2 linked regions of the Desulfosarcina ovata subsp. ovata genome follow. The protein of the gene in region 2 interacts with the protein of the main gene of each other region in a pairwise test. Links are inferred from orthologs where the notes say so. Each region holds a gene or a part of one and is shown on either strand. Other genes may lie near its edges. The genes, in order: lysA and GN112_RS05540.

Region 1 (10,407 bases), 3.0 Mb from region 2 along the record:
TCGTAGTGGGCCGCCGGGGCCAGGTGCTCGAATTCAGCATGCCACCTGGCCATGGCGGCCTCGTCCATCCCGGCGGCTTCCAGCATGCTCACCCACATTTGGCCCTTACTTGCTGCGTGTCCGGATATCGGCAATCTCATCAGCCGGAATTCCCAGCCATTGCAGAAAGGCCGCGTGGCCGTCAGGATGACGGGATTCAAATAGTTGATGCCATTTCATCATGGTCTCTTCGGTCAATCCGATTTCACGGAACATATCGACCCACTCATTTTTGCTGACGTTGCTTGACATGGTCACTCTCCTTGGTTTGACAGATTATCGGTTGCGCCATGGCCATGGCAACACCTTCTATAAACTGTGAACCAATTGTCGGGTCAACCCCATAATTCTTGTTTTTGGAGGGATCAGAAATCAACGACCTTGATTCAATCAATAACAAATGCCAAAATCCAAATGTCAATTGACATGCAGTTGTACCATGCCCCCCTAACCCCATGGAGGTTTCATGAAACCAACAACATTCAGAGCCCTCGTCATCACCGAAACCGAAAACAAACAATACCTGCGGCAAATCCAGGATAAAAGTGTGGACGACCTGCCGGCCGGTGACGTGCTGGTCCGGGTTCATTTCTCATCCCTGAACTACAAGGATGCCTTATCGGCCAGCGGCAACAAAGGCGTCACCCGCAACTATCCCCACACACCGGGCATCGATGCTGCCGGCATCGTGGCGGAAAGCAGTGACCCGCGATTTACTCCCGGCGATCCGGTCATCGTCACCAGCTATGATCTGGGCATGAACACGGCCGGCGGATTCGGCCAGTACATCCGCGTGCCGGCCGGATGGGTGGTGCCCCTGCCCAAGGGACTGACCCTGCGAGAGGCCATGGGCTATGGGACCGCCGGATTCACCGCCGGCCTTTCGGTATTCCAACTCATCCGCCACGACGTGCTTCCCGAGCACGGGGAAGTTCTCGTTTCCGGTGCGACCGGCGGCGTGGGCAGTATTGCCGTGGCCATCCTGTCGAAGCTGGGTTATGCTGTTGCCGCCGTCAACGGAAAGGTGGACCGGTCGGACTACCTCAATGCAATCGGGGCCAAACGCATCATCAGCATTGATGAGGCCACGGACAAAAGTGGCCGGCCGTTGCTGAAAAGCCAGTGGGCCGGCAGCATCGATGCGGTGGGCGGAGATATCCTGGCAACCGCCGTCAAGTCGATGAACGCCAACGGCGTGGTCACCACCTGCGGCAATGCCGCCTCACCGGAACTGCCCGTCAATGTATACCCCTTCATCCTCCGGGGAGTGACCCTGGTGGGCATTGACTCTCAGAACTGTCCCATGCCCCACCGTTTGGAAACTTGGGAAAAGCTGTCTGATGAGTGGAAAATACCCATGCCGGAAACCATGGTCGAGGAGATCCGCCTGGAAGATCTGGATCAGCGGATCGATCGGATGTTGAACCGACAGCACAAGGGACGCAGCGTCGTCAATCTGACGAATTAAGGCGCCATCAACACAGAAGAAAATCTTGGGCGCGTGGTCATGCTCAGCCCCCCGAACCAGGGTAGTGAGGTTGCCGATGCCCTGAAGGAGAATCCTTTTTACCAATGGTACAACGGCCCGGCCGGACAGCCGTTGGGCACCGATCCAGACGGTTTTGTTGCCGGCCTGGGACCGGTCGACTACCCGGTGGGGGTGATTACCGGCAACACGCACGCCCTGTTCGATGCCTGGTTTTCCGAAAAGATCCCGGGCGATGACGATGGCAAGGTTTCCGTTGGACGGGCCAAGGTAAAAGGCATGAGCGATTTTTTAGTGCTGCCCTTTTCCCATCCCTATCTTAAACATTGATATGGTTGAACATATTGTCTATAGTAAACGCTTCATCGAAGCGAAGGACGTACTTATCTTTAGAACGGTGCTCTCCTTCTTACTTGAACCCGTTTTAGGCGATTGGCGGATAAGCATATACCAGGATGCGCAGGATTTTCATTCGTATTCAAGGCGGGCTTTTTTACGCATAGTGGGGCTATGTGTGGAAACGCCCAATGCAGAAGACGGATGAAAAGACAAGCAGGCGGGTATATTCTTTGACAGAAATCGCCTTAGAAGGTTGATTTGCATGTTTCATTTTTCAGTTGAACTGACGGTTGGAGAACAAGATGTCAATTATCGCAACCATGCGTCCGTTAACAAGTATTTGGTATTTTTTAATAAAGCAAGAATTGCGTACTTGGCGGCGCTGGGTTATGATTTCGACAGTGAAACCATAAATCCCGGGTTGATTGTCGCCGAATCGCATTGCTACTACAAAAAAGAGCTTGGATTGGGCGCTGTGATCACGGTGAAATGCAGAATCCGTGAAATCAATCAAAAGTCAATTGTCATGGAGTTTTTTTAATTACCCTGAAAGATCAGATCTGCGCCGAAGGTTCGGTGACCCTTTTGTACTTTGATTATCAAACCAGCAAAGTAACCGCTTTTCCGGCCCGGTTCATCAAAGATGCCCAAGCCTATGAAGGTTTGGCGGCCCTTTGATTATTCCGGGCGGTTGCCACTCCGACGGAAAAGACGAACACGAGTGTCGCGACAACCAATACTGTTCGGCACATTCATTGATAAGAGTATTGAGCAATAACTTTGGCGATATTCACATCAAATATTTCTAACAAATTATTTTTTACTGCTAATAACCAGTGAAGACCAATTTTATAAAACTGTTTTAATTTTTCTCCAAGAAGAGTTACTAACCCGCAAACATATGGTCTTTTTGCATTTGAATTGGAGCATGAAGATGAAGTTAGCAAGGCTTCGTTCTTATTATTTTCTTCAGATTCATGCTCATCTTTTTCATTTTCTCTGCTTATTATTTCCGTATCTTGTTTGAATGATAATAACAATAGATAAGCAATCATATACAAGTAGAATTGTATCTGTACGCCATGAGGAGATTGGCTCATTAAGTGAATTCCCTTGAAGGTTCTTTTTATGAAGCGAAAAAAAAGTTCCACTTGCCACCTGTAAGCGTAAAGCATTATAATTTCGTAAGTTGTCAAATCATTTCTGTTTGTGATCAAAATGTAGTTTTCGCCCATAGCCGTAAAGCTAACAATACGATAACTTGCTTTGTTTTCATCGCTATTGAATATTATATTTGAATCTGTGATGTCACTGAAAAATTTCAAGAATGTATCCGGTACGGTGGCAGTGAGACACTCTTTTACAGTGTACGTCATATTCGACTTTCCGCGAATAATAAAAAATGCATTGCTGTCGGATATCTGCTTGAACAGATTGAAAGCGATATAGCCTCGATCACAGACATATGTAATGCCTTCGCGAAGAATTTGCTTAACAAATTCTTTTTCGGAAAAGTTACCTTCCGTACTGATAAATTCGGTTGGAATCATTCGGTTGAGTTCAAAAGATAAATGCATTTTGATCGCATTAGCGGTTTTCTTGTAACAAGCCCATGCCATATTGGAAATGGCCGGAAAAAGCGAACCATCTACAATTAGCATTTTTCCAAGATGACTGATTTCCGGAATTTTATGCAAATCCAATTCTTTTACCAACTGATGGAATATATCTTTAAATATTTCTGGGGGATAACGATTAAACGCTTCATTATACATAGACTTCGATGCGACGACCAATCCTAATGCCTTAGCAGTTGGTGATGTTTTGATCTCAGTGACGATTTGTCCAACGCTTTTAATTCTGGTTATTATTCCAAAAAGCAAATTTGTGGTGAACGATGATAATGAAAGCTTGTAAGTGTCCAAATCATTATGGAGACTATTTTGATTAACCTCAATCAATGGTAGCACCGGTGATAGAATTGTTTGAAAAACATTTTTGTCGATGTGTTCGCTCATGGAGACCTCCTGATTAATTAATTGTACCCACCATGATTAAAACACAAAGCGATCTTTTTGTCCAGTGCTATTTTTTATTTTAATAACAGGATGTTATGGCAATATATATGCCGAACAGTATTGCGCGACAACCATCTTTTTCATCTCACTCCTTCCTTTGTCTGGTTCCCTCGCTCCTACGTGGGAACCCCACCTGATCAGGTACAAAACAACTTGTGCTCCCACGCAGAGTTTATTGCGCGGACCCTAAAACCATTCGATAGCGGTCGATCATTTCACGGCTCGCCAGTATGCTGCCATTGGCCTGATCGAACACCGCGTCATCCAGCCGGGCGAGCGCCCCGATTTTGAAAACCGGCATCCGGCCGATTTCGAGATTCGCCATGCTCTCAAGGCCATCGACGAAGGTGGTTGCCGGAACAAGATGAAAATCCAGATTGTTCAGGGTTTTTTTGGCTTTTTTTCCTGTATTCGGGTTTGAGGGAGAAACGCGGATTGGCGCGCCAAACGCCCCGGCATATTCTCCTGGATCGTAGTCGAAGTTTTCGTTCAGATCCTCAAAGGCCTTTACCCGGTCGCGCGTCTCTTCCGCATAAATGGTTCGGACTTTTCCGTCCAGGGGGATGGCGGCCTGGATGGCAGCCATGACAACGGCCATATCGTTGATCATCTTTCCGTGCCTTCATTCTACTTCCAAGGCAATCAGATCCTCGTATGTCTCCCTCCGGCGCACCAGAAGACTTTTTTCACCGTCCACCAGCACCTCGGCGGACCGGGGGCGGGAGTTATATTGGGATGCCATGCTGAACCCGTAGGCACCGGCAGAGAAAACGGCCAGCGTGTCCCCGGGCGCAAGGGCCGGCAACAGGCGATTCTGGGCCAGAAAATCGCCGCTCTCGCAGATGGGGCCGACCACATCGACCGTCATGAGGCCCCGGTCTGTGGGGGTGACTTCGCAGATGCGGTGGTAGGCACCGTAGAGCGAGGGACGCACCAGGTCGTTCATGGCGGCATCCACAATCACGAAATGCTTCATCGGCGTCTTTTTGGTGTAGAGCACCCGGGTAACCATGATTCCCGCGTTGCCGGCAATGGCTCGGCCCGGCTCAAGGATGACGGTCAGCTCACGTCCGGCCAGTGCTGTGGAAATCGCCCGGCCCAGGTCGGCCGGCAGGGGCGGCTGTTCGTCGTCGTAAGTGATACCCAGGCCGCCACCCAGGTCAAGATAACGGATGGCGATTCCCGAGGCATGCAGCCGATCGGTAAAGACGAGCAGTTTTTCCAGTGCCTCCACAATAGGACCGATCTGGGTCAGTTGGGAGCCGATGTGGCAATCCATGCCCACCGGATCCAGAAAGGGGTGCTTTCTGGCCATGAGGTAGGCACCCGTGGCCTCGAGCATATCGAGGCCGAACTTGTTTTCCTTGAGGCCGGTGGAAATGTAGGGATGCGTTTTGGGATCCACGTCCGGATTGATACGGATGCTGATGCGGGCCACTGTCTGCATCTCCTGGGCGATGCGCCCGATACATTCCAGTTCCTGGGACGACTCCACATTGAACATGAGAATGCCGGCCGACAGGGCCTCGCGGATTTCGTGAGCCTGTTTACCCACGCCGGAGAAGACAATTTTGGCGGGGGCGATACCGGCCCGCACCGCCCGGTACAACTCTCCACCGGAAACAATGTCGACACCGGCGCCGAGCGTGCCCAGGTGACGCAGCAGATTGACATTGCTGTTGGCCTTGACGGAAAAGCAGGTCAGATGATCAAGGCCTTTCAGTGCGGCATCGAAGGCCAGGAAATGGCGGGTCAGGGTTTTGGCAGAGTAAATGTACAGCGGTGTGCCGAATCGCTCGACCAATTCCGCCACCCGTACTTCCTCGGCCCAGAGCTGGCCCTCGCGGTATTCGAAATAATCCATTGCAGTACTCCTTGGCTGCGCCGGGTCCATGAAACAACAAGGATGTTGTCATGACGATCAGTGATTAATATATAGCATAACCATCGGCGTTGACGAAACTATAGCATTCAAGATAATGTTTTTAGGCTTCGTTATCGGTCGTCGCGGTATGGTTGATACAGCTTTCTCCCTCTGGCCTTGCCAAAAACATTATCTTAAACACCATACCGTCTGCGGGTAAAAGATCCCGGTAACCAAAAACATCAATCGGAGATTCATCGACCATGACCGATCAGGACCGCCGGCGCTGGGATGAAAAATATCGGAAAGACCCGGGGGCCGCTACTCCTGCCGCCATTCTGGAGAAATTCTGGCACCTGGCCCCCCTGGGCAACGCCGTGGACATCGCCTGCGGCAACGGGCGCAACAGCATTTTTCTGGCCGAGAAAGGGTTTGCGGTCGATGCGGTGGACATTTCGACCGTGGCCACCGCTAAGCTCACCGGGCGGCATCCCAACATCCATGTGCACTGCCTGGATCTCGACACCTGGCAGATGCCGGAAGATTGCTATACGCTGTTGGTCAACTTCCGTTTTCTCGATCGGCGCCTGTTCCCCATGATCCTGAAGGGGCTCAAACCGGGCGGCGTACTCATTTTCGAATCGTTCATCGGCAAGGAAAAAGATGATGCCTTTTGCCTGCAGCCCAACGAACTGCTGCACGCCTTTGAAAGCTTGCGCATCGTTTATTACGAAGAAAAAAAATCAGACGCCCACCATTCGGACAGGTTCGATCAGACGGCCGCACTGGTGGCGATCAAGATCCACCCCAATGTTGCATAAAAAAGGAGGTAAACGATGAATAAAGTGATCAAATGGATCCTTATCGGCGGCTTGGGTATCGTGGGGCTGCTGATCGTCATTCTTCTGGTCGTCCCATTTTTCGTGGATCTGAACACGTACAAACCGTTGATGGAAGAAAAAGTGGCCGCGGCCACCGGCAGGACTTTTCAGATCGGCAGTGACCTGAAGCTTTCCCTGTTCCCTTGGGCAGGCGTGTCCTTCTCTGATCTGGAACTGGGCAATCCAAAGGGATTTGAGAAACCGGCATTCCTGAAAATCAAATCCTTCGAGGTGCGGGTCAAACTGCTTCCTCTCCTGAAAAAAGATATCGAAGTCCAGAAATTCATTGCCAGTGGGCCGCAGGTGACGCTGATCAAACACCGTGACGGCAGGACGAACTGGCAATTTTCGACCCCGAAAGCGGCGCCCGCCGCCCCTGCTGTAAAACAAAAATCCCCTGCATCGGCTCAACCGACTGTGGATCAACCACTTGCGGAACTGCCGATCGGCAAGCTGGTGGTCGGCGATTTCGGTATCGATCAGGGGGCGATCGTTTATATCGACGAGGCGGCCGGCACCCGCCGGGAGGTGACCGATTTCAACCTGAGCCTTAAAAATGTCTCCTTTGACAATCCGGTTCAGTTCAAAACCAGTGCCCGGCTGGACAATCAACCGGTTGCCTTGGAAGGCAGCGTTGGACCGGTGGGCCGGGACATCGGCAAGGGAACCATCCCGATTGATATATCCATACAGGCATTCGAGGAACTCAACGTCAGCCTTGCCGGCAAGGTAACCAACCCGGCCCAAAACCCAAAAATTGAATTGGCCTTGGCGGTCAAGCCTTTTTCGGCGAAAGCCGTGATGAATCGGCTTGGACTGGGCAACACGGTTCAGACGGCCGATCCGGATGTGCTTAAAACGCTTAGCCTGACGGCAAATCTCAAGGCCGATCAGACGGCAGCCACCGTCTCCGAAGGCAAACTCACCCTTGATGCCACGGATATGGATTTTTCCCTGAATGCGAGCCAGTTTGACCGGCCCAAGATTGCCTTTACCCTCGACCTTAACCAGATCGACGTGGATCGCTACCTGCCCCCGCAATCGACTGCCCGGAAAACAACGTCTCAGCCCACCCCTGGTGGGGAGAAGCAACCGTCACCTAAAGCTGGGCAATCATCAACGCCGTCGGCACAGAAAACGATCGATTACACGGCGCTGCGTCAGCTTGTCCTGGACGGGAAAATGAAAGCCGGCAAGATCATTGTCAACAAAGCCGCTATCAGCGACCTGCAACTGACCGTGAAAGCCCAAAACGGCGTGTTTCGTCTCGATCCCTTCAGTCTCAACGCCTACCAGGGAACCATTGCCGGAAGCGGTCTGTTCAATGTGAAAGGCACGGTCCCGTCCAGCAGTATTGACACGCAGATCCGCAACCTTCAGGTGGCGCCGCTGCTGAAGGACCAGATGGAAAAGGATATCCTGGAGGGCACCACCAACGCCGAGATCAAACTGAAAATGGCCGGTGACGATCCGAATCGGATCAAACGGACCCTGAGTGGCGAAGGTGAGATTCGCCTGACCGATGGTGCCATTGTGGGCGTCGATCTGCCCAACATGGTGCGCAACACCAAGGCCGCCTTTGGACTGGCAGAGACCTCCGGAGAAAAGCCACGTACCGATTTTACCGAACTGAAAATCCCTTTTTCCGCCGCAAAGGGCGTGATAACGACCCAGCAGACCAGCATGAGTTCGCCATTTTTGCGTCTGCTGGCCGCCGGAAGCGCAGATCTGGTAGAAGAGACCGTCGACTTCAGGATCGAACCGAAGCTGGTCGGCACGATGAAGGGCCAGGGGGATACGACCCAATACACCGGACTGGTTGTGCCGGTGCTGGTCTCCGGTTCCTTCTCAGACCCGAAATTCAGACCCGACCTTAAATCCGTCGCTCAGCAACAGCTCGAAGAAAAGGTATTCGAAAACGAGAAAGTAAAAAAGCTGTTCGAAAAAGAGGAAGTCAAACCGTATGAAGATACGGTCAAGGGATTGTTGAAGGGGGTCTTGAACAATTAGCGTTTGTCGTGGATTTCATAAATGGTGCCCCCGCAACCATCGGGCACCTCTTCGATGTGCCAGTAGGTTTCCCGTACCGCCGCCATTGGACCGACGATCTTGTGGTAGGCTTTCTCCATCTCATCCAGGCACTCGAGGATGTCTGCGGTATCCTGCATGCCGTCCTGTACGCTTTCGCGAATCATCTGGATGTTCATCAACAGGGTCATCAGCGGCGTATTGATTTTGTCGCTCAAACCGCCGGCCATTTTTTTGATGGTCTCCAGTTTCTGGAGTTCAAGGGTGTGGGTGACATTGTGGACGATCCCCTGGTAGGAAAGATCGCCGGTTTGAGATTGGCCGTCCCTGACGGCATTGATGACAACATCGATAATGGCGTCGTTGGCCATTTTCCACTTGGTCAGCTGTTGCGCATGACCCTTTTCCTCCAACTGGTTCAGTAAGCGCTCCCGCTGGCGCTGATCGATATAGGCATCCAGGATGTTGCGGCCTTTCAGATCCTCGCCAAAGCCCAAAAGCTTCATTCCCGCCGGATTCAGCTCAAGAAAATTCCCCGCCCGGTCCACGCGGTAGATCATGTCGGTGCTGTTTTTCAGGATGCTGGACAGTTTGCGGCGTTCCTCCTTCAGCTCCAGTTCACGGTTCTTCTGGTCGGTAATGTCGACCAGCGTGTGGTCGATCCGACGCGGCATCCCGTGGCCGTGCTCGACGAAAAGGGTGTTGCCCATGTCGCGCACCCATCGGGTCTGATGGCTGTTGTTGACGATCGGGTATTCGATTTCCTCGGTTTCATGGATGTCGGGAAACTTGTTGTAGAATTCCATGACTTGCGGCAGATGGTCCGGATGGACAAAATCGAACAGGTGGCGCCGGCCGTTCATGATATCTTTGATGGAACAGCCCAACAACGCCTCCACATGCCGGTTGACCAGTAAAATGTCGTTGCAGTCGTAAGGCGCGAAGGAGATGAGCACACTCTCCGTATCGTCCAGATGGCTGCGCATACGGCGGTTATCCCGCTCCAGGGCGACAATGCGATCCTGGAAATCGGTGACATCGGTCAGGCTGCAGCAGATGCCCGGATCGTCGGTATACTGGCCGCGCAGCTGCAGCCCAGCGACCGTCAAGCGGACCTGACGTCCGGCACTGGTACCGCGCTCCAGCCTGAAAGTAATCGGTGCGGCAGAGGCCACATCGACCTGCCGCAGGTAGTCAGAGACGAAAGCACGGTCATTTTCGGCCACCATACTCAAAAACGTGCATCCGAGAATCTCGCCGCGGTTTCGGCTGGTCATTTCACACAGCGCATTATTGGCGTAGATCACCCGCCCCCGGACAAGCACCGCCACCCCTTCGGAGAGCAGTGAAAGGACGTGGCGCCAGGGAATCGGATTGGCCGACGGAAAGAGATCGTCCTGATTGTCGCGGTCAAGCATGGCAGCCTTCACCCCAATGCAACATTGGGGTTCTTTCGGTTGGGAAGCAAACCTGATTCCACATATCATCGGCCCGCAGCAGGATCAAGCGCAAACGCTTATGGGCGAAAAAGCAATCTGCCCGATAGCGCGTCTCTCAACTTCCGCGAAAATCGGGGTACCGCGCCGTGATCAGGTCTCGCAGTTTTTTGATGTGCGCCGGTCGGGTGCCGCAGCAGCCGCCGATGACGCTTGCCCCGGCGTCAAGCCAACGGGCCGCATGAACGGCATAGGC
Region 2 (10,284 bases):
TGATCCCCCGCCGTTCACGGATCGCCCAGGCAACGAATCCATTATCGATCATAAACGCCAGTTCCGCTTCCAGAAAAGCTTTTTCATCAACCGGCATACATTGGCAAATCTGCAAATCGGACGTCTTCTCATCCACAAGACAGATGGCACAGGAATCGAAGCGAATGATGCGCTTGATGCGTTTGATCGTTTCCCCTGCGATCGCTTCGGGTGTGCATTCACGGCTGACTTCTTCTTGAAAGTCACCCAACGTCAGGGCATATTCAAGGGCATTGTGAATAGACCGAAGGCGGTCTTCTTGAGGGTCCCCATTCAACATCGCTTTTTCGCCCGTGACCATAAAACGAACTCCGATTATTGATTACTGAAAATGGCATCCATCGGTCCGAATTGATGAACAATTTGACGAAAAACCATTTTGATGCTCTCCTTGGATTTCACCACTTGACCCAGAACAGAACAGTCAAAATGGGGGACGGATCGCTCACCACTGCTGCCGATAGCGAGTCCATGGGCAATGATATCCGCCACGTGGACGATCCCTGCCGTCTTTGGATCGGGTGCGCTGCCGGGTGCGTGGTGGTGCACGATGTTGGCAGTCAAATCACCGGGAAGGTTCCATTTTTTCAGTAACACCGTTGCAACTTGGGGATGGCTCAATCCAAGGATCTTTTTCTCGGCCTGAAATATGGATGTGTCGGAAGAAAAACCCACTCCCAGGCAGGCTTTTGCATGCTCCGGATAATATTTATATAAAATCAATTTGCCGACATCGTGCAATAATCCCGAAACAAACAACTGTTCGGTCTGCGCCATATTGTTCTGGGCCGCCAGTATTCTCGATACCATACCACAAGCCAGGCTATGACGGATAAACGCCTCCATGTTCATGACATCATCGGGAATATCCTGAAACGCCTGCATAACACAGATGCCGAGGGCCAACCCGCTGATTTCTTTCGTTCCAATAATGGTCACGGCACGGGATATGCGGTCAATCTTGGACGGAAAGCCATAATATGCGGAGTTGACAATTTTCAATAGCATGGCGGCCAGGCTGGGGCTCCTGGAAACAACTTGAGCGACATCGTTCGAGGTTGCCAATGGGTCGGCAATGACCTGGTTCAGTTCTGAAATGATCGTCGGTGCATCCGGCAGTTTGATATCGGTTTGATCAATCTGTTTTTTAAGTTTTTCAGGTTTACCCAACGTTTGGCCATCCGGTAAAATTTGGCAGGATAATGCATGGCTATCCCCGAATGTGCCTTTTATTCGCTGGATCAACGCGTTTTTGTAAATTTCTTTCAATATTGGGTGATTGAGGTCGGCTTTCTTGTAGACGAGGTCGATGGACGCTTTTACCATCGCGACCTGTTCATCATCCAGAGGTGGAAGATCGGTGGCCTTTTCGTCTGTGCTTCCGACGATGCTGACACCCGCGACTCCCCATATTTTTAATATCCGAATATGGTTTTGAGCTATTTTCTGTCCTTTGGACAGCAGCAAGCGGGTATTCAAGTCATGGACATCGGCGTCCAGGACCATCCCTTGCTTCAAATTTTCGACTGCAATGTAGCCCATGGAATCCGGCCTGATCAATTTTGGTCCAATGCCTCGCCAGGCGGCACTGAATTACATATTATCGCCTCTACGTTGCAGTATCGTCATAATGCACTAATACTTGACCATGTTTTTCAAGCCTGGTGGGATTGTATGCGGGATTAAATTTTGTTCCTGACCGGTAGGTGCAGGGTGAAGGTACTGCCTTTTTCCAATTCACTTTCAACGGTAACCCTACCACCGTGGGCCTGGGCGATGTGCTTGACAATGGCCAATCCCAGGCCGGTGCCCCCGAGTTTGCGGCTGCGGGCCTTGTCCACCCGGTAAAAACGCTCGAAAAGTCGGGAAAGATGCTTTTTGGCGATACCCGGTCCCTGATCGATAAATCGGATCTCAATCTGGTCCCCGTTTTTCAGCGCCTCGATCCGGATGACGCTGTCTTCGGGACTGTATTTGATGGCGTTATCCAGCAGATTGACGGCTGCCTGTTCCAGAAGAGTCGCATCAAAGAGTCCGCAAAGATCCGCCTTGCAGGCGAGCTTCACGGCAATGCTCTTCTCCTGGCTGGCCTCGTGGCACAGATGGATGGCCGTATTGAGCACCGACTCGATACGGCAGTTTTCGGTGCCGATCTGCTGGACCTCGTCATCCCGTTCGATACGCGACAGTTGCATCAGTTCTTCGATGATGGCCGCCAATCGGTTGACGTGCTTTTCGATGATATCAAGAAAACGGCGGGTCTCCTCACGGTTCTCCAGATCGCCGCTGGAAAGCGTTTCCACAAACCCCTTGATGGCCGTCAGGGGGGTTTTGATCTCATGGGAAACCGAAGCGGCAAAATCGCGGCGCATGTTCTCCAACCGGCGCAACTGGGTCACATCATTGACCACCACCAACCCGCCGAGCCGCTTGCCAACGGCATCCATTAGCGGGGTGCAGGCCACATTAAAAATCTGTTCGCCATTTTGCAGATGGACAATATCGGATTCAAGGCTTTCCCCTGTCCCGAGACTCTGATCCATCAGCGTCTGGAAATCGTGGTTCCGGATAATCTCCAAAATGCTGCGTCCACTGACCTTCTCGGTGGACACATTGAACATCATCACCGCCGCCGGGTTGATGCTGATCACCCGTTGATCCAGATCAGTGGCGATCACCCCCTCACGCATGCTGGCCAGCACCGATTCGGTTTTCTTGCGTTGGTTGGTCATCTCCTCCATACGGTGACGGAGCTGGTCGGCCATGCGGTTCATGGTCTCCGCCAGGGCTGAAAACTCGCGCGTCCGGGGAATCGGCAGGCGATAGAGAAGGTCACCGTCGGCAAATCGCCGGGCACCTTCGCGCATGCGCTCGATGGGAGTGGTGATGCGTTTGGACACGGCCCAGCTGACCCCCGAGGCCAACAGGGCCACCAACAGGGCGCCGATGGCGATACGAGAGCGGATCACACCAATGCGTTCATCAATGGCGGTCACCGGAATGGACGTGCGCATGACACCGATCATTTTCTCATCGGCCACCAACGGTAGGGCCACATACATCATCTTTTGCTGCAGTGTCTCGCTGAATCGCACACTGACCCCCAGCGTACCCTGGTAGGCGTCGCGAATCTCCTCACGATCCATGTGGTTGGCCATGTTGGCCGGCAACTCCTCGGAATCTGCCACCACATTCCCGTCGGGGAGAATAACGGTCACCCGCTTCACGGTTTCGCCGGCGGCGTCCTTGCAGAGCCGGTCCAACGCCGCCGCATCCAACGGACGCAGCAGGCGCATCACCTGTTTTTTCAGCATCTGGCCGCTGACTTCCAAATCCGCCTGGGTACGGTCCAGGTAAAACTGACGCGTAAAACTGAGCGCATACCAGCTCACGGCAAACAAGGAGACCAGGGTGATCAGCAGGTAGGAAGGAAACAGCTGATAGATGAGGCGTTTTTTCTTATTCATCGGAGTCAATCGGTTTTGAGGGAAGATAGGGTTGACGGATTTGTAAAATATTGGTGGCTCGCATGTCAGCTTTCAATGAACCGGTAGCCCACACCGCGGACCGTTTCAATATAGTGACCGAAACGGCCCAGTTTCTTTCTCAGGCCCACGATCTGAACATCCACACTGCGGTCGGTAACCGGATAGTCGTCACCACGTACGGCATCCACGATCTGGGTACGGGTAAACACCCATCCCGGCCTTTTGGCCAGGAAAAAAAGCACCTGGAATTCGGTGTACGTCAGGTCCAGCGACTGACCGTTGGCCGTCACATGGCGACGCCCCGGATGGATGGCGAGTTCCCGAACCTTCAGCACATCGCCGTTCATCTCGGAAAGCCCGCTGCGCCGCCGGATCACCGCGCGCATGCGGGCGATCAGAATCCGTGGTGAAAAGGGTTTGGTCACATAATCATCGGCGCCCAGTTCAAGGCCGGCGACCACATCGGCCTCTTCCCCCTTGGCGGTCAGCATGACGATCGGTGTCTCCTTGGTGCGTGAGTTCTGCCTGAACCGCCGGGCCACTTCGAGGCCATCGATGCCGGGCAGCATCAGATCCAGAATGATCAGGTCCAACGGTTCGGCTTCAGCCGCCTGGAGCGCTTCTTCCCCCGAGGCGGCACACACCACCGTATATCCTTCACGAGCCAGGTTGTAGCGGACCAGTTCGAGGATGTCCTCCTCGTCGTCCACCACCAATATTTTCTCTTTTTTCATTCGATTACCATTTGATGGGATGGGGGTTGCAAGGACTTCGACGGCCATCAATCGAGTTTTCCGTGCCGCACGATCTCACCCTCGATCATGTAGATCACTTCTTCGGCAATGTTGGTCGCATGGTCGCCCAGCCGCTCGATATGTCGGGAAATAAGCAACAGGTTGATCATGTAGCCGATATCTTTGGTGGCGCCGTCGGCCATGGCCTGTTTGATGCGATCATAGGCCTCGTTCTTGAGTTTGTCCACCTCATCATCCAGTTTGAGAACCTCGATGGCCATGTCGAGGTCCTGGTTGACCAGGCTGTCCAGGCTCATGCGCAGCATGGTTTCGGCTTTTTCGGCCATCACCGAATAATCGAACTGGTACGGGGCCACCGGCTGTTTGGCGATCTGCTGCACCCGCTGGGCGATATTGACCACCTGGTCGCCGATGCGCTCCAGGTCGTTGTTGATTTTGACCACCGCAATCAGAAAGCGCAAATCGGCGGCCACCGGCTGATGCAGGGCAATGATCTTGAGACACTCCTCCTCGATCTCCACCTCCATTTCATCGATTTCGTGATCCAAGCGCATGATATCCCTGGCCAGAACCACATTGCGTTCCTCGATGGCCGCTTTGATCCGGTGCACCCCCTGTTCGACCAGCGCGCCCAGGGAGAGGATCATCTTCTTGACTTTATCCAGTTCTCTTTGAAAGTGTTTCACGATCAAAATTCCTTTGTGGTGCGATTATGGACCGTTGGGTCTAAGGCGGCATGCCGCACAAGGGATGGGCCGGGGATCAACCGAAACGGCCAGTAATGTAGTCCTCGGTCTGTTTCTTTTTCGGCCGGGTGAAAATCGTGTCGGTCTCGCCGACTTCGATCAGCTTGCCCATGTAAAAGAACGCCGTTACGTCGGAGACCCGGGCGGCCTGTTGCATGTTGTGCGTGACGATGATGATCGTATAGGTCTCCTTGAGCTGATGAATCAGCTCTTCGATCTTCTGGGTGGCGATGGGGTCCAGGGCGGAGGCCGGCTCGTCCATCAGCACCACTTCGGGTTTTACCGCCAGGGCCCGGGCAATGCACAGACGCTGCTGCTGACCGCCGGACAATCCCAGAGCCGTTGCCTGCAACCGGTCCTTGACCTCGTCCCAGATGGCCGCCTGTTTGAGGCTCTCTTCGACCCGCTCCTGGACAAACGCCTTGTCCTTGACCCCGTTCACCCAAAGCCCGTAAGCCACGTTGTCGAAAATCGATTTTGGGAAAGGGTTGGGCTTCTGAAAAACCATGCCCACCTTACGACGCAGCATGACCACGTCCACATCCGGGGCATAGATATCTTCCCCGTCCAGAGTGATGGCCCCTTCCACCCGGCTGATGGGAATCAGGTCGTTCATCCGGTTGAGGCAACGCAAAAACGTGCTTTTGCCGCATCCCGAGGGACCGATCAGGGCGGTTACCTCGCAAGATTTGAAATTCATCGAAACCCCGTGCAGGGCCTTGAAGTCGCCATAATAAAAATCAAGATTCTCCGCAGTCATCTTGATGTCCGTGCGGGTGGTCTTCGGTTCTTCCTGTTGTGCAGGACGGTTCATGGTATGCATCCTAACCGGAATCGGTGTTAAGGATCGGGAATTTTATTAATTAAATGAAATTGCTTGTTCTTGCGCCCGTCTTCCGCGTTGCATCAACGGCCACATACTCCCGGTATGCAACCCTTGATGCGCCTTGAAGACGAACACAAGCCCGGCGCAATTACGTTCAATTAATTTCATCCCCGATCCTAAGGCAATGGGTATCGGCAACGCCGATCATTGCAGGTTCTTGCGCAACCGGGATCGCCAGATGATGGCCAGAAGATTCATTCCCAGTACCAGCGCGATCAGAACAATGGCGGTCCCATACTGCAGATGACGGGTTTTCTCGATCTCCGTGCCGGCCGTGGCCAATACGTAGATGTGATAGGGCAGCGCCATGACTTCGTTGAAAATGGAGCTGGGCAATTTGGGGGTAAAAAACACCGCGCCGGTAAACATGATCGGCGCCGTTTCGCCGGCCGCCCGGCTGATGCCCAGGATGGCACCGGTAAGAATCCCCGGCATGGCCGACGGCAGGACCACCCGCCAGATGGTCTGCCACTTGGTGGCCCCCAGCCCGAGTGAGGCCTCGCGGTAGGTATCGGGAACGGATTTGAGCGCCTCCTCGGTAGAGCCGATAATCACCGGCAGGGACATGGCCCCCAGGGTCAGGGCACCGGCGGCGATACTCACGCCCATTTTCAGAATTACCACGAAAAAGGCCAGCCCGAAAAGACCGAACACCACCGAGGGAACGCCGGCCAGATTGTTGATCCCCAGGCGGATCAGACGCACGGTTCTGCCTGGCCGGGCGTATTCCTTCAGGTAGATGGCCGAAGCGATCCCGATGGGCAGGGCGACGATGATGGCGCCGAAACTGAGGCAGAAGGTGCCCACGATACAGGGCAGGATGCCCCCCTTGGTCATCGACTCCATGGGCGGCTGGGTGAGAAATTCCCAACTGATGGCCCGCCACCCGTTGGCCACCATGAAATAGATGATCACCAGAAGGGCGATGCCGTTGATGGCCGCCGCCCCCCGGAAAAGGCCGAAAAATAGATTCTGGATCCGCTTTCGCCGTTTGTCGTATGCCGCGCTGACGCCGGGAAAGGGGTGTGGGGTGCTCGACATGGGTTTGACCTGTATCCTTGGCACGGCGATCGGGTCGCCGGCTGTTTTTTTCCGCGTCACATCGGAAACCAGTAGCGAATTCATTACAGGGACGCCTCCCCCACCTGGGAGTAGCGGTGGGCGATATGGTCAGCCACAATATTGAACAGCATGGTAAAGATGAAAAGAACGATGCCGGTGGCAAACAGGGCATAGTAGTGCTCTCCCCCGACCGGCGCCTCGGCCATCTCGGCGGCAATGCTGGCCGGCATGGGCCGCACCGGGTCGAAAATCGAACCGGGCAGCATGGCCGCACCACCAGCCACCATGAGTACCACCATGGTTTCCCCGACGGCCCGGGAAAGCCCCAGGATAATGGCCGTGCTGATGCCGGACAGCGATGCCGGAACCACCACGCGCACGATGGTCTGCAGTTCGGTGGCCCCCAAGGCCACCGACGCCTCACGCAGCGCACCCGGTACGCTGTGAATGGCATCCTCGGAAATGCTGCAGATGGTCGGAATGGACATGAAGGCCAGCATCAGGGAGGCATTGAACAGGTTCAGACCGGTGGGGATGTCAAAAATCCTCTGCAGAAACGGCGCCACCAGCACCATGCCGAAGAAACCGATTACCACTGACGGCAGGGCCGCCAAAAGCTCGACCACCGGTTTGACGATTTCGCCCACCCGGGGAGTGGCAATTTCGGAAAGGTAGATGGCCGTCATCACGCCCAGGGGCACGGCAATCGCCCCGGATACGGCGGTCACCGCCACCGAGGCGACAATCAGGGGGAAAATGCCAAAATCGGCCGGATCCGAGGTGGGGTACCAGTATTTGCCGAAGACAAAATCCGTTACCGAGACGGTTTTGAAAATCGGCAAGCCCTCCTTGAACAGGAAAAGCATGATCAGAAACAAAATGCTGATGGATGCCGTGGCGATAATGAAAAAAAGCGCCTGCATCGATCGTTCAGTGGTCTGGCGGCGGTTGGCCATCGGTTGCCTGCCTGTTGCTGGGTATGGGGTTGGTTGAAGGGTTTTCGCATCGCAACACGTGCACAGTCCACCGGAAATCGGGCCGGCGGACTGTGTTTCAGAGCCTGTTTGAGAAGTCTGGATCAGGCTCGATAACAAGGCGGAAAGTGGCTCGAAAGCGGAGCATATAGGTAATATGTGAGCATTTTGAGACATTTTCCAACGCCGTTAGCGGGCCTTAGACGGATTTGTCAAACAGGCTCTCAGAGGAAGCGCTCGATGGAAGCGATTTAATACAGCGGCACGTATCCGGCCGCCTCTACATGCTTCTGGCCTTTTTCGGGATGCAGCATGTAGTTGACGAAGTTCAGCGTATCGCCCTTGGGCCATCCGTTGGTAAACATGAACAGGGGGCGGCTGATGGGAAAGGTGCCGTTGAGGGTGCTCTCCTTGGTGCCTTCGACCCCATCGACCTTCAGTGGCCGGATGCTGTCGTTGACGTAACCGATGCCGATGTAGCCGAGGGCGTATTTGTTGTTGGAGACCGCCTGAACGATGGCGCCATTGGAGGCCATCACCTGAGCAGCGGGAGAGACGCGTTCCTTGTTCATGACCTTGCCCTCCCAGGTTTCATAAGTACCGGAGGAAGTATCGCGGGAGCAGACCACGATTTTCAAATCGGGACCGCCAATATCCTTGAAATTGGTGATCTTGCCCATGTAAATGTCTTTGAGCTGTGCACGGGTAATGTTGGTCAGGTTGTTGCTCGGATGCACGATCGGAATGATCGAGTCGTAGGCAACGGCGAAAGGCACCGGATAGACGCCTTTTTCCTGGGCCAGGGCCACTTCTTTGTTCTTGATAAAGCGGGACGCGTTGGCAATATCGGTGGAGCCGTCGATGATGGCCTTGATGCCGTTGCTGGAACCGCCGCCGGAAAGGGAAATGTTCACATCCGGATGGGCCTTCATGTAGGCTTCGACGGCAAGCTGCGAAATGGGCAGCACCGTGGTGGATCCCTTGATGACCAGGTTGCCGGCCGAAGCGGTGGCGGCACAAAGGGTCAGGGCGGCACCAACGGTTGCGATCACGCGAAACAATTTTTTCATGGGTCTTTCTCCTCCGTTCAATGGGGGCATAGGCTATCTGCCAATTGTTAGATTTTGGTTAGGATTGGATTAGGTTTTTGTTAACCTGCCTGTTTAATAGGCAATCCCAACCAACTCGATCGAAGGCAAAGTAGACCGAAATTGTTAGGATTATGTTAGCGGACAGTTAGTTTTGCATGAGCCGCATTTTTCTTCACTCTTGCTCAGAAAGGTGTGGAGATCGGTTTTTCTCATCTGGATGGTCATGGTGCTGCGGACCATCGTTTTTTTCAGGTATCGGATGCTGGACATTGCGGACCATTTTCGTATACAATTATAGGTATCGAATTTGCCAATCCAGCAGCGACATCTTCAAAGGAATGCCCCGGGAACATGATTTCCGTCGAAACCAAAGCAGGCTGCACGCTCTTTCGGGTCTCCGGTGAAGTGGCGGCCGGCGAGATCGCCACGCACGCGATTCAATACCTCCGTGAGCCGTTGACCGATAAGGCGTTGTGGGATTTTTCCAGCGTCACCCGGATCAAAATGACCACTGCAGATATTAAGGGGCTTGTTGACCGCCTGGGGGATATTTCCTTAGGGCAGCCATCCAGAAAGGTCGCCCTGGTCGGATCCGGTCAAATCAATATCGGACTGGGCAAGCTTTTTGTCGCCTTTGCCCAGATAGCCGGTCTGCCCAGCCGCTATAAGGTATTTCGCGACGCCGGGCATGCGGTTGACTGGCTACGGAAAAATTAACATCATAACCCAATCACCTTTGGGCGCCGGCCTGGATGACGCTCCTTTCCGGAACTCCGCTTTTAACCTCCCCGGCAGGTCAACTTTTCTCGAGAATCACCACCCTCATGCGATCGCCCAATGCCGCTTCCAATGCCCGGGCATCCGCCTTGCTGCCGACAATGGCGTCGTAATGCATGGGAATGACGGTTTTTGGGTCGATCAGCCGGGCGGCGGCCGCCGCCTCGTCGGCAGTCATGACGTAGGTGCCGGAAACGGGCAGAAGCGCGATATCCACATTCAAAGACTTCATCTCCGGGATCAGATCCGTGTCTCCGGCATGATAGATCCGCGTCCCGTCAATGGTGACGATAAACCCCAGCCAGCTTTTGGCTTTGGGATGGAAGTTTTTGTCCGTATTGTAAGCGGGAACGACTTCGATGGGAATGCCGGCGACCGTCAGGCGATCACCGGGGGTGACCACCCGGATGTCATCGCAGAGGCCGGCCAGCTTTTCGGCCGACTCCGCTTCGGTGACGATGACCGT

The links.
Region 1: the proteins of GN112_RS05540 (region 2) and lysA interact in binary tests that used the Escherichia coli proteins (3 or more experiments, as listed by UniProt). The link is inferred for Desulfosarcina ovata subsp. ovata from one-to-one orthologs.

The regions. Positions count from the first base shown.
Region 1 is NZ_AP021879.1:4,302,060-4,312,466, forward strand. Bases 3,686-6,620 are described here. They hold lysA (diaminopimelate decarboxylase), read right to left. Parts: upstream 5,807-6,620; coding sequence 4,565-5,806; downstream 3,686-4,564. Other genes in these bases: GN112_RS19030 (IS4 family transposase), read right to left, coding at 3,686-3,882; GN112_RS19035 (hypothetical protein), read right to left, coding at 4,115-4,552; GN112_RS19045 (class I SAM-dependent methyltransferase), read left to right, coding at 6,070-6,620. In the rest of the region: GN112_RS19005 (MerR family transcriptional regulator), read right to left, coding at 1-86; GN112_RS19010 (MerR family transcriptional regulator), read right to left, coding at 106-291; GN112_RS19015 (YhdH/YhfP family quinone oxidoreductase), read left to right, coding at 506-1,507; GN112_RS19020 (hypothetical protein), read left to right, coding at 1,547-1,855; GN112_RS19025 (acyl-CoA thioesterase), read left to right, coding at 2,127-2,405; more of GN112_RS19030, read right to left, coding at 2,617-3,685; more of GN112_RS19045, read left to right, coding at 6,621-6,627; GN112_RS19050 (AsmA family protein), read left to right, coding at 6,643-8,697; GN112_RS19055 (PAS domain-containing protein), read right to left, coding at 8,694-10,133; GN112_RS19060 (homocysteine S-methyltransferase family protein), read right to left, coding at 10,270-10,407. UniProt on the Escherichia coli protein: Specifically catalyzes the decarboxylation of meso-diaminopimelate (meso-DAP) to L-lysine. Is not active against the DD- or LL-isomers of diaminopimelate.
Region 2 is NZ_AP021879.1:1,254,597-1,264,880, forward strand. Bases 2,417-5,228 are described here. They hold GN112_RS05540 (response regulator), read right to left. Parts: upstream 4,262-5,228; coding sequence 3,572-4,261; downstream 2,417-3,571. Other genes in these bases: GN112_RS05535 (sensor histidine kinase), read right to left, coding at 2,417-3,506; phoU (phosphate signaling complex protein PhoU), read right to left, coding at 4,309-4,968; pstB (phosphate ABC transporter ATP-binding protein PstB), read right to left, coding at 5,045-5,228. In the rest of the region: GN112_RS05525 (sensor histidine kinase), read right to left, coding at 1-340; GN112_RS05530 (HDOD domain-containing protein), read right to left, coding at 355-1,581; more of GN112_RS05535, read right to left, coding at 1,722-2,416; more of pstB, read right to left, coding at 5,229-5,842; phosphate ABC transporter permease PstA, read right to left, coding at 6,059-7,039; phosphate ABC transporter permease subunit PstC, read right to left, coding at 7,039-7,932; GN112_RS05565 (phosphate ABC transporter substrate-binding protein), read right to left, coding at 8,202-9,020; GN112_RS05570 (hypothetical protein), read left to right, coding at 9,234-9,758; GN112_RS05575 (MBL fold metallo-hydrolase), read right to left, coding at 9,838-10,284. UniProt on the Escherichia coli protein: Response regulator member of the two-component regulatory system CpxA/CpxR which responds to envelope stress response by activating expression of downstream genes including cpxP, degP, dsbA and ppiA.